Regions from separate parts of the Sideroxyarcus emersonii genome, predicted to be linked through region 1. Evidence: predicted binding sites of a transcription regulator. Region 1 holds the regulator's gene; the other holds the start of a gene.
What was found. Region 1 encodes sigma-54, which starts transcription at its own class of promoters, with help from an activator protein. Its sites were predicted from a motif close to TGGCACNNTTCCTGCT; they were not measured.
Positions count from the first base shown of each region.

Region 1 (5,523 bases):
GGCAGGGTCATCGTCAGCGGCATGGGCAAGTCCGGGCATATCGCGCGCAAGATCGCCGCCACCATGTCCAGCACCGGCACGCCGGCCTATTTCGTGCATCCGGGCGAGGCCAGCCACGGCGACCTCGGCATGGTCACGGCGCAGGATGTGTTCATCGCGATCTCCTATTCCGGCGAGAGCGATGAGCTGCTCACCATCGTGCCTGCGGTCAAGCGCCAGGGCGCGCACCTGATCAGCCTGACCGGCAATCCGAAATCCAGCCTGGCGCTGGCGGCGGATGCCCACCTGGACGGTTCCGTGGCCCAGGAAGCCTGCCCGATGGGCCTGGCCCCCACCGCCAGCACCACCGCCGCGCTCGCACTGGGCGACGCGCTCGCCGTTGCCCTGCTCGACGCCAAGGGTTTCGGCGAAGAGGATTTCGCACGCTCGCATCCCGGCGGCAGCCTGGGCCGCCGCCTGCTCACCCACGTGAGCGATGTCATGCACACCAACGCCAGCATCCCGTCCGTGCACGAACAGGCCACCCTGGCCGATGCGGTGCTGGAGATCTCGCGCAAAGGCCTCGGCATGACCGCCATTGTCGACGACAGCAGACACCTGCTGGGCATCTACACCGACGGCGACCTGCGCCGCACGCTGGCCAGGAAAGTGGATTTCAGCACCACTCCCGTCCATGCCGCGATGTCGAAGAACCCGCGCAGCATCGGTCCCGATGCGCTGGCGGTCGACGCCGTGCAGATGATGGAGAAATACAACATCAGCCAGTTGCCGGTGGTGGATGAGCACAAAAAACTGGTCGGCGCGCTGAACATGCACGATCTGCTGAAGGCCAAGGTGATCTGATGTCGCTCGCGGAACGGATCAAACCCCTGCGCCTGGTTGCCTTCGACGTGGACGGCGTATTGACCGATGGCGGACTGTACCTTTCCGATTCGGGCGAGGAATTCAAGCGCTTCAACTCCCTCGACGGGCATGGCCTGAAGATGCTCAAGGCATCCGGCGTGGAGCTGGCCATCATCACCGGGCGCACTTCGAAGTGCGTTGAGTTGCGTGCCAGGAACCTCGGCATCTCGCGCCTGTATCAAGGCGTGGAAGACAAGCTGGCAACGATGCAGGCGCTGCTGGCGGAACTGAAGCTGGCACCGGAAGCCGCCGCCTTCATGGGCGACGACGTGGTCGACCTGCCGGTGATGCGCCGCGTCGGCCTGGCGCTGAGCGTCCCGGCGGCACCGCAGGTGGTGCGCGACCACGCGCATTACGTCAGCCTGCGCGAAGCGGGGCATGGTGCGGTGCGCGAAGTGTGCGAAATGATCCTCGGCGCACAGGGCACGCTGGAGGCGCAGCTCGCGCCCTACCTGAAGTGATGTTCGCATCCCGCTTCACGGACAAGGCACGCGCATGGCTACCGCTGTTGCCGTTGCTGTTGCTGCTGGCCGCCACCTACTGGCTCAACCAGCAGGTACAGCCGCTGGCGCCGCTGTCGAGCCAGCAACGTCACGACATCGATTACGCGGTCGACAATTTCACTGCCATAACGCTGAACCCGCAAGGCCAGCCGCGCTACACCCTGGCAGCGGAGAAGCTCTGGCACTACCCGGACGACGACAGCACGCATCTGCAAATGCCCAAAATCACCAGCCTGTATGCGAATCGCCCGCCCACGCTCACCACGGCGCAGACCGGCATGATCTCCAGCAAGGGGGATGACGTATACCTGTATGACGATGTAAACATCTTGCGTCCAGCCAGCGGAGACATCGGCGAACAGCGTTTCGTCACCGGCTACCTGCATGTCATCCCCGACCGCGACTGGGCGGAGACAAACCAGTCGATCGTGATGACCAGCCGGCACGACATCATCCGTGCGGTCGGCATGGAACTCGACAACAAAGCGCGCACAGTCAGACTGCTGTCCAACGTCAGGGCAAACCATGAACCGCTCCATCCATAAAGCTGTCTGTTTCGGCCTGCTGCTGCTGTGCTGCGATCCGCTGTTCGCCGAGAATGCGGATCGCAGCAAGCCGATCCATCTCGAATCGGATCGCGTCCTCATCGACGATGCAAAACAGATCAGCATATTCGAAGGCAAAGTGGAATTGACACAGGGCACACTGCACATCATGGCAGAGAAAATCGTGATGACTCAGGACAAACAAGGCAACAGGCATTGCACCGCGACCGGCAATCTTGCCAGCTTCCGCCAGAAACACGAAGGCACCGACGAATACATGGAAGGCTACGGCGAACGCATCGAATACGACACCCTCGCCGAGACAATCGATTTTTTTGGCCAGGCGAAAGTCAAACGAGCCCAGGACGAAGTGGAGGGCGACCATATCTCGTACAGCACCCGCACTGAAATATTCCAGGGCAGCAGCGATCCGGCCCACGCGGACTCCTCCGAAAAAGGCCGTGTGCATGCAGTAATCCAGCCCAAGAACAAAGAACCGGCAGCCACCGATACAGACCCAAAGAATGCGCCCCTCACCATCCAGTCCAGCCCGACTCTATCCAGGCCCAAGCCATGAGTGAACTCCGAACCGTCTCCCTGAAAAAACGTTACCGCGCCCGCACCGTGGTGCAGGATGTCTCGCTGTCCGTGAAGAGCGGCGAAGTGGTCGGCTTGCTGGGACCGAATGGCGCGGGCAAGACCACCAGCTTCTACATGATCGTCGGCCTGGTCGCGGCGGACGGCGGCGAGATTTTCGTCGACAGCCAGGACGTCACGCACCTGCCCATCCATCGCCGTGCCCGCCTCGGCCTGGCCTACCTGCCGCAGGAAGCCTCCATCTTCCGCCGCCTCAGCGTGAGCGACAACATCCGTGCCGTGCTGGAATTGCAGGGCTATGCGCCGGCCGAGCTGGACGCACGGCTGGAGGCGCTGCTGAACGACCTGCATATCACCCACATCCGCGACAACCAGGCCATCAGCCTGTCCGGCGGCGAGCGGCGGCGCGTGGAGATCGCCCGCGCGCTGGCGACCGATCCGCGCTTCATCCTGCTCGACGAGCCCTTCGCCGGCGTCGATCCCATCGCCGTGCTGGACATCCAGAAGATCATCCGCTTCCTCAAGGAGCGCAGCATCGGCGTGCTGATCACCGACCACAACGTGCGCGAGACGCTGGGCATCTGCGACCGCGCCTACATCATCAACGCCGGCTCGGTGATGGCGGAAGGCAAGCCTGACGAAATCATCTATAATGAAGGCGTGAGGAAGGTGTATCTGGGCGAGCACTTCAAGTTATAAGATCGCACCGCCCACATACCACAACCCGGCAATGAAACACTCTCTCCAACTCAGGCAGTCCCAACAACTGATGCTCACGCCGCAGTTGCAGCAGGCTATCAAGCTGCTGCAACTGTCGACGCTCGAGATCAATCAGGAAGCGGCGCGCCTGCTGGACGAGAACCCCTTCCTCGAGCGCGAGGACGACACCACCAACCAGACGTACAGCGGTAACAGCAGCACCGACACGCCCGCCCCGTCCAGCAGCGCGGAAAGCGCCCCGGCCGAAGCGGAATCGCGCGACAGCGACAGCAGCGAATGGCCGGAGCCGTCGTTCTCGTCCTCATCCTCCTCCTCCTCCAGCCCCGACGACGAAGACGACGGCTATTCCGAGGTGGCTGCCGAAAAACCCAGCATGCGCGAACACCTGCTGTGGGAACTGAACATGAACCCGATGGACGAGCGCGACAAGAAGATCGTCGGCCTGCTCATCGATGCGCTGGACGAGAACGCCTACCTGTCGCAACCGCTGGAAGAGATCGCCGAACTGCTGCCGCCGGAACTGGACATCACGCTGGACGACCTGGAAACGGCACTGGTGCAGTTGCAGCACCTCGATGCGCCCGGCATCGGCGCGCGCAACCTGAGCGAATGCCTGTCCCTGCAGCTGCGCGCCATGCCGGAAGACCTGCCCGGCCGCGAACTGGCGTTGGCCATCGTCGGCCAGCACCTGGATCTGCTCGCCGCACGCGACTTCAACAAACTGAAGAAGGCCCTGCGCTGCGACGACAATGCCCTGCGCACCGCACAGGATCTGATCGTCCACCTGCAGCCCAAGCCCGGCTCCGCGTTCGAACACCGCGCAGCCGACTATGTCGTGCCGGACGTGCTGGTGGAACGCCACGGCGGCATCTGGCGCGCGCGGCTGAATCCGGAAGCGATGCCGCGCCTGCGCATCAACCAGGTGTATGCCAACATCCTGCAGCAGCGCAACGAGAAGAACGCGCAGGAGATGGCCGGCCAGTTGCAGGAAGCGCGCTGGTTCATCAAGAACCTGCAGCAGCGTTTCGAGACCATCCTGCGCGTGGCGCAGGCCATCGTCGAACGCCAGCGCCAGTTCTTCGAACACGGCGACATCGCCATGCGCCCGCTGGTGCTGCGCGAGATCGCCGAGCAGCTCGAACTGCACGAATCCACCATTTCGCGGGTCACCACGCAGAAGTTCATGCTCACCCCGCGCGGCATCTACGAATTCAAGTATTTCTTCGGCAGCGGCCTCGCCACCGAAGCCGGGGGCGCCTGTTCTTCCACCGCCATCCGCGCACTCATCAAGCAGCTGGTCAGCGAGGAAGATGCCAAACATCCGCTCACCGACAGTCGCATGTCCGAAATCCTGGCACAGCAGGGCATTTTGGTCGCCCGCCGTACCGTGGCAAAATACCGCGAGGGAATGAACATCCTTCCGGTAAATCTTCGTAAATCACTCTAACCATAAGGAGCAGGCCATGAACCTCAACCTCACAGGACGTCACCTCGAAATCACCCCGGCCATCCGCGAGCATGTGCTCAGCAAGCTGGACAAGGTCAAACGCCATTTCGACAACGTGATCGACATCAACGTGATCCTGTCGGTGGACAAACTGGTGCAGAAGGCCGAGGCCAACGTCCACGTCTCCGGCAAGAACATCTTCGCCGAGACCGAGGATAGCAACCTGTATGTGGCCATTGACGCACTGGTCGATTCGCTGGATCGCCAGGTGTTGAAACACAAGGAAAAACACACCGCGCGCCGCCACGACGAATCGGGCAAACACAGCGCAGCAGAATGAAGTCGATACGGGGCCATCAGCAATGATGGCCCCGTTTTTCCGTCACGGTGAAACAGCATGAGCCTGATCAGCAAGATACTAACCCCCGAGTGCGTGCTGCTGGATAACGAATCCGCCAGCAAGAAGCGCGTGTTCGAGCGCGTCGGACTGTTGTTCGAGAACACGCACCACATCGCACGCAGCCAGGTGTTCGACAGCCTGTTCGCGCGCGAAAAACTCGGCTCCACCGGACTGGGACAGGGCGTCGCCATCCCGCATGGCCGCGTGAAGGGTCTGCGCGATGCGGTCGCGGCTTTCGTTAAGATGCAGAACCCCATCCCGTTCGATGCACCGGACGGACTGCCGGTGAATTTCATTTTCGTGCTGCTGGTTCCCGAACGGGCGACCGACCTGCACCTGCAACTGCTGGGCGAACTGGCGCAGATGTTCTGCGACAAGTCGTTCCGCGACCGCCTGCAAGCCACCGAC
Region 1 covers NZ_AP023423.1:347,817-353,339, reverse strand. Annotated here, with positions in the region: gene L6418_RS01675 (SIS domain-containing protein) at 1-843, shown strand, start outside; gene L6418_RS01670 (HAD family hydrolase) at 843-1,364, shown strand; gene lptC (LPS export ABC transporter periplasmic protein LptC) at 1,364-1,951, shown strand; gene lptA (lipopolysaccharide transport periplasmic protein LptA) at 1,932-2,528, shown strand; gene lptB (LPS export ABC transporter ATP-binding protein) at 2,525-3,247, shown strand; gene L6418_RS01650 (RNA polymerase factor sigma-54) at 3,279-4,715, shown strand; gene hpf (ribosome hibernation-promoting factor, HPF/YfiA family) at 4,732-5,055, shown strand; gene L6418_RS01640 (PTS sugar transporter subunit IIA) at 5,113-5,523, shown strand, end outside.

Region 2 (5,523 bases), 330 kb from region 1:
CGAACTCGCCGCAGCCAACGGCATCCCGTACAAGGTGCGCCGCGTGACCAAGGCGGAAGTGCTGGGCGCCGACGAACTGCTGCTGACCTCCAGCACCAAGGAAGTGCTCCCCATCACCCAGCTCGACGGCAAACCGGTAGGCAACGGCAAGCCCGGCGCGATGTTCGCCAAACTCCATCCGCTCTATCAGACCTTCAAACGCGAAGTGATGCGCAAATGATCGACCCCAAAGATTCCCTTATCGAATACCCTTGCGATTTCCCGCTCAAGATCTTCGGCGCGACGCAGCCGGATTTTGCGCAGGCCATCGCCAAAGTGGTGCAGGCGCACGCGCCGGATTTCGACAGCGCCACCATCGAGATGCGCAGCAGCAGCAATGCGAAATATCTCAGCCTCACCTGCACCATCCGGGCCACCTCGCGCGAACAGCTCGACAACCTGTACCGCGACCTGACCGCGCATCCGATGGTTAAAATGGTGCTCTGACGACCCGGCCCCCGGCTGGACACAGCGAAGGATAGAGCCATGCAACATCCCGCCATACACATCAAGGCACTGGGCCAGGTCGAGTACGAACCGACCTGGCGCGCCATGCAGCAGTTCACCGCCGAACGCACCGCCGATACCGTGGACGAGATCTGGCTGTTGCAGCACCCGCCCACCTACACCCAGGGCCAGGCTGGCAAACCGGAACACCTGCTCAACTCGGCCGGCATCCCCGTGGTGAAGATCGACCGCGGCGGGCAGATCACCTATCACGGTCCCGGCCAGATCGTCGCCTACCTGCTGCTCGACCTGCACCGGTGGAAGATCAACGTGCGCGAACTGGTCCGCCTGATGGAACGGGCCGTCATCGACCTGCTGGCCGAATACGGCGTCGCGGCAGAAGGCCGCGAAGACGCGCCCGGCGTATATGTCGGCGACGCCAAGATCGCCGCGCTGGGCCTCAAGATCAAGCATGGCTGCAGCTATCACGGCCTGTCGCTCAATGTGGACATGGACCTGTCGCCGTTCGACAACATCAACCCCTGCGGCTACGAAGGATTGCGCGTCACGCAATGCATCGAGCTCGGCATCACCATCCCGATAGAAGAACTGCAGGCGCAGCTCACGCAGAATCTGGTGCACGGATTGCAGCGCCACCTCGACAGCAAGCGCCGGCTGGAACAGTGACTGCATCCCTCCCGCCCTCGCTCACCAATGCAGTGCATCGGGCCGCTTGTTGGTGCAGTACTCCGCATTTCGCAACGCCACTCCCCGGCTAAGCCGTTGATAAATAGCACTGCCCGATCTGGCATGCTGCTTGCTCACTCCCTGATTGAAAGTTGCATGGATAGGCTCTCTGCGACTTTCATGTGTCTCTTCCCACCTTTGGGCATCCTCCGGGATGCCCGTTTTTCATCGGACAAAGGACCCGTTCATGAATCGCAGCGATCTGATCATCAAACTGGCCGAGCAAACCCCGAACCTGCAAGCGAAAGATGTCGAGCTGGGGGTGCGCATCATCATCGAGCAATTGGCAACGACCATCGCCAACGGCAACCGGGTGGAGGTACGCGGCTTTGGCAGCTTCGGCCTGAATTACCGCAAGCCGCGCAACGGACGCAACCCGAAGACAGGGGAAAAAATCGCCATCTCCGCCAAATACCATCCGCACTTCAAACCGGGGAAAGCGCTGAAGGAACTGCGCCGCCAGGAAGCAAAATGAAAAAAGCACATGCCCGATTGGTCGAGATTTTCTGCCGGCTGATGGAAAGCAGCATGCCCTTGATAACGGCCATCACGCTGGCCGATGCGATCAACCTGCCCGAATGATGCCCACCTATCCTGGCTAGAACAGGCTCTGCTGCCCGCTCGCACTCGGCCTGATGAATCTCGACGTATCGAGCAGCACAGGCTCGCGATTGAAGCCCAGGCGTTCGCACGCAAGGTGAAAACGTCTGGACAACAGCTGCGCAAACAGGCCCTGGCCGCTGAAGCGCGAACCGAACTTGGGATCGTTCTCGCGCCCGCCGCGCATTTCGCGCAAACGGCCCATCACATGCTCCGCCTTCAGCGGGTAATGCACGGCAAGCCAATCCTTGAACAGGTCTTTCAACTCGTAGGGCAACCGCAACAAGGTATATGCCGTTGTGCGCGCACCGTGCTCGTATGCCGCCTGCAGCACGCTCTCCAGCTCCGCGTCGGTGAGGAAGGGAATCACCGGCGCAACCATCACCCCGCACGGCACCCCCGCCTCGTTCAGCCGTTGGATGGCCTGCAGCCGACGGCGCGGCGAAGCAGCGCGCGGCTCCAGCTTGCGCGCCAGCTCGGCATCCAGCGTCGTGACAGAAATGAACACCTGCACCAGATCCTCGCGCGCCAGCTGCGCCAGCAGGTCGATGTCGCGCTCGACCAGCGCCGACTTGGTGACGATGGACAGCGGATGCCTGCACTCCGCCAGCACCGCCAGGATCTGCCGCGTGATCTTCCATTCGCGTTCGATCGGCTGGTAGGGATCGGTGTTGGATCCGAGCGCGATGGGTGAACATCGATAAGCGGGTTTCGCCAGCTCCGCGCGCAGCAGCTTTGCCGCCTCCGGCTTGGCAAACAGTTTCGTCTCGAAATCCAGTCCCGGCGAAAGATTCAGATAGGCATGCGAAGGCCGCGCATAACAATAGATGCAGCCATGCTCGCATCCGCGATAAGCGTTGAGCGAATGATCGAACGGCAGGTCCGGCGAAGCGTGGCGCTGGATCACGCTTCTCGCCTTTTCTGCCGTCACTGTCGTCCTGAAGGGCGGCAACTCTTCATCCGCCGCGCCCCAGCCATCATCGACACGCTCGCGCGCAACATGCTCGAAGCGCCCCTCGATCTGCAGCGTCGCACCACGCCCTTTTGTTACTTTATGTTTCACCCGATCCTGCACCGCCGGTAGTTTTGCCGGCACCTCCCCTATTCCCGACCAAACAGAACGTTCGTTCTGCTGCGACTATAGGGCGCACAGGACGGTGATGTCAAACTGTATATGAATGGAATGCCGGTTCAGCCGTATAAGAATCAGCACTGAGTGGCGAATAGATGGCAGGTTCAACAAACGTCTCCAACTCGGCCAAAGCGGACTGCGGTGATTTGCTAGAAGTGCTGTTTGCGCAGGTTGGGGAGAGGTCCGTTTATCACTCAGAAGCGGACATTGCCTGGCAGTGTTTTGATGATGTTCGAGTGTCGCTTCCTAACCCACAACGGCCCTTTAGCACCCAAAATACGCTGCCTTATAACGGTCACTCACTATGTGCAGATTTGCGTCAACGCTTATTCGGAAGCAGATATTCTTTTGTTGATCGTCAGCAATATTGTATGCAAATTATTTGATCGCTGCCCACTCGGCGACACCGTCTCGCAAATGAACAGCCTTGTAGCCCTCCTGCTTGAGCAATTCGACTGCATCCGGAGCCATCAGACAATAAGGACCACGGCAATAAGCAACGATGGCTCGGTCTTTAGGCAGCTCCGACAATCTTTGCCGCAATTCATCCAGAGGAATCGAACGGGCAAACGGCAGGTGCGCGTTTAGATATTCTTCTGTCGGCCGGACATCAAGCACCACAATTTCACCCTTGCGCGCAGCCTTTAACAGACTCTCACGGTCATTGGCTACCAGATCATCCGGCTGAGCCGCAATCTTCTGCAATGCCAGCTGCAAATCGACCAGGCGTTCTTCTGCCAGCATATGAACCTGCACCCACAGGTCGGCCACCGATTTGTCCGCAAGGTGATAAACAATATTTTTCCCCTGCCGTTCGGTTTCGACCAGCCGAGCCATGCGCAACTCGCGCAGATGCGAACTGGCTAGCTTCAAACTAATTGAAGCTTCCCGCGCCAAGGTTTCAACCGTTTTATCGCCTTGGCAAAGCAATTCGATTAGTTCTAGCCGCTTGGGACTAGAAAAAACCTTACCAATCCGCGCCACTTGCTCATACAGCAGATCTTTGATCTTGCGTCCGCCTCTCATTTATTCGGTCCATTAAGTATTGGAATAAATTTGCAACACTCTAAACCAGATTGACATGAGTAAACAATAGGTGCTTTAATCATTCCAGCAATTGTTGGAATGTAATGCATTCCGGGGGGGTACCCATGAAAACTCTGTTCATCCTCAACGAGGCTCCTTACGGGAGCGAACGCACCTATAACGGCCTGCGCCTGGCAGGAGCACTTTCCAAGCAGGAAGGAAGTTCGGTCCGCGTCTTCTTGATCGGCGATGGGGCATCTGCTGCACGCAAGGGGCAGAAAGTCCCGCAAGGATTCTACAACGTCGAGGTGATGCTGGGTAACGTGAGCCGGCATGACGGCGAAATCGGTATCTGCGGCACTTGCATGGATGCGCGCGGCATAACCGATGGCGACATTGCCGACCAGACACATCGCAGTACCTTGGCGGAATTGGCCGAGTGGACGGCGTGGGCAGACAAGGTTCTGGTGTTTTAATTTCAGGGAGAGCGTTATGTTTTTCAAGCAATTGGCAACGAAAGAAGCTTCACTGTCGTACTTCTTCGGCTGCGGCACCAAGGGTAAATCCATGGCCGTGGATGTGGTCGCGGGCGATGAGGAATGGTTCATCGAGGAAGCAAAGAAGGCCAACGTCACCATCAATTACGTCATCGACACCCATGTCCATGCGGATCACTACTCCGGCGGCAGAAAGCTTGCTCAGATGGTCGGTGCGCCGTACTGCCTGCATGAATCCGATAAGGGGCTCGTGAAATTCGACTTTGAACCCTTGAACGACGGGCAGTCGCTCAATCTTGGCAACGTCAATGTCGAGGTGCTGCATACGCCAGGCCATACGCCGGACAGCGTCTGCCTGCTGGTGACGGATATGCGCCGCGGGGAGTTACCCTGGTTCGTTATTACAGGAGACACGTTGTTCGTGGGCTCCATCGGACGCCCGGATTTGTTGGGGCGAGAGAAAGAAATGGCGGCCCAACTCTATGACAGCCTTCATTCCAAGCTGCTGCAGCTTTCCCCTGAAATCGAACTATTTCCCGGCCACCAGGCTGGCAGTGTTTGCGGTGCCGGCTTATCCGGTAAACCGAGCTCGACCATTGGCTTCGAGAAGCGCTGGAACCCGGGATTGTCGATGGAGAAGGAAGCCTTTATCGAATACCTGACCAAGGAAATCCCGCCTCGCCCGGCCGAGATGGACAAGATGGTTGCTGCGAACATCGCGGGCTGATGATGACGCATCACAACCTGACTCACGGCATTCGTGCCAATCTTGACCAATTTCTGCATCAATTGCTGCAAGTCATGCTGGTGGGTTTCACCATCGGCATGATGCGCACGGTGGTACCCGCACTATCCGAATCCGAGTTCGGCGTGCCGAAAAACTCATTCATGTTGCTGACCGCTTTCGTGGTGGCATTTGGTCTGGTTAAAGGTACGCTCAATTTCGTGGCCGGACGATTGTCGGAGCGCATCGGTCGCAAAAAGGTCTTGTTGCTGGGCTGGGCTGCCGCACTGCCCATTCCCTTGCTGGTTTAC
Region 2 covers NZ_AP023423.1:675,211-680,733, reverse strand. Annotated here, with positions in the region: gene L6418_RS03240 (D-amino acid aminotransferase) at 1-220, shown strand, start outside; gene L6418_RS03235 (YbeD family protein) at 217-486, shown strand; gene lipB (lipoyl(octanoyl) transferase LipB) at 526-1,173, shown strand; gene L6418_RS03225 (integration host factor subunit beta) at 1,421-1,708, shown strand; gene L6418_RS03220 (PA0069 family radical SAM protein) at 1,832-2,896, opposite strand; gene L6418_RS03215 (hypothetical protein) at 3,061-3,351, shown strand; gene L6418_RS03210 (metalloregulator ArsR/SmtB family transcription factor) at 3,344-3,991, opposite strand; gene L6418_RS03205 (DsrE/DsrF/TusD sulfur relay family protein) at 4,117-4,467, shown strand; gene L6418_RS03200 (MBL fold metallo-hydrolase) at 4,484-5,215, shown strand; gene L6418_RS03195 (MFS transporter) at 5,215-5,523, shown strand, end outside.
Region 2: L6418_RS03225 (integration host factor subunit beta) is a predicted target of sigma-54. The motif match lies at 1,293-1,308, and genes of this name have one in related genera.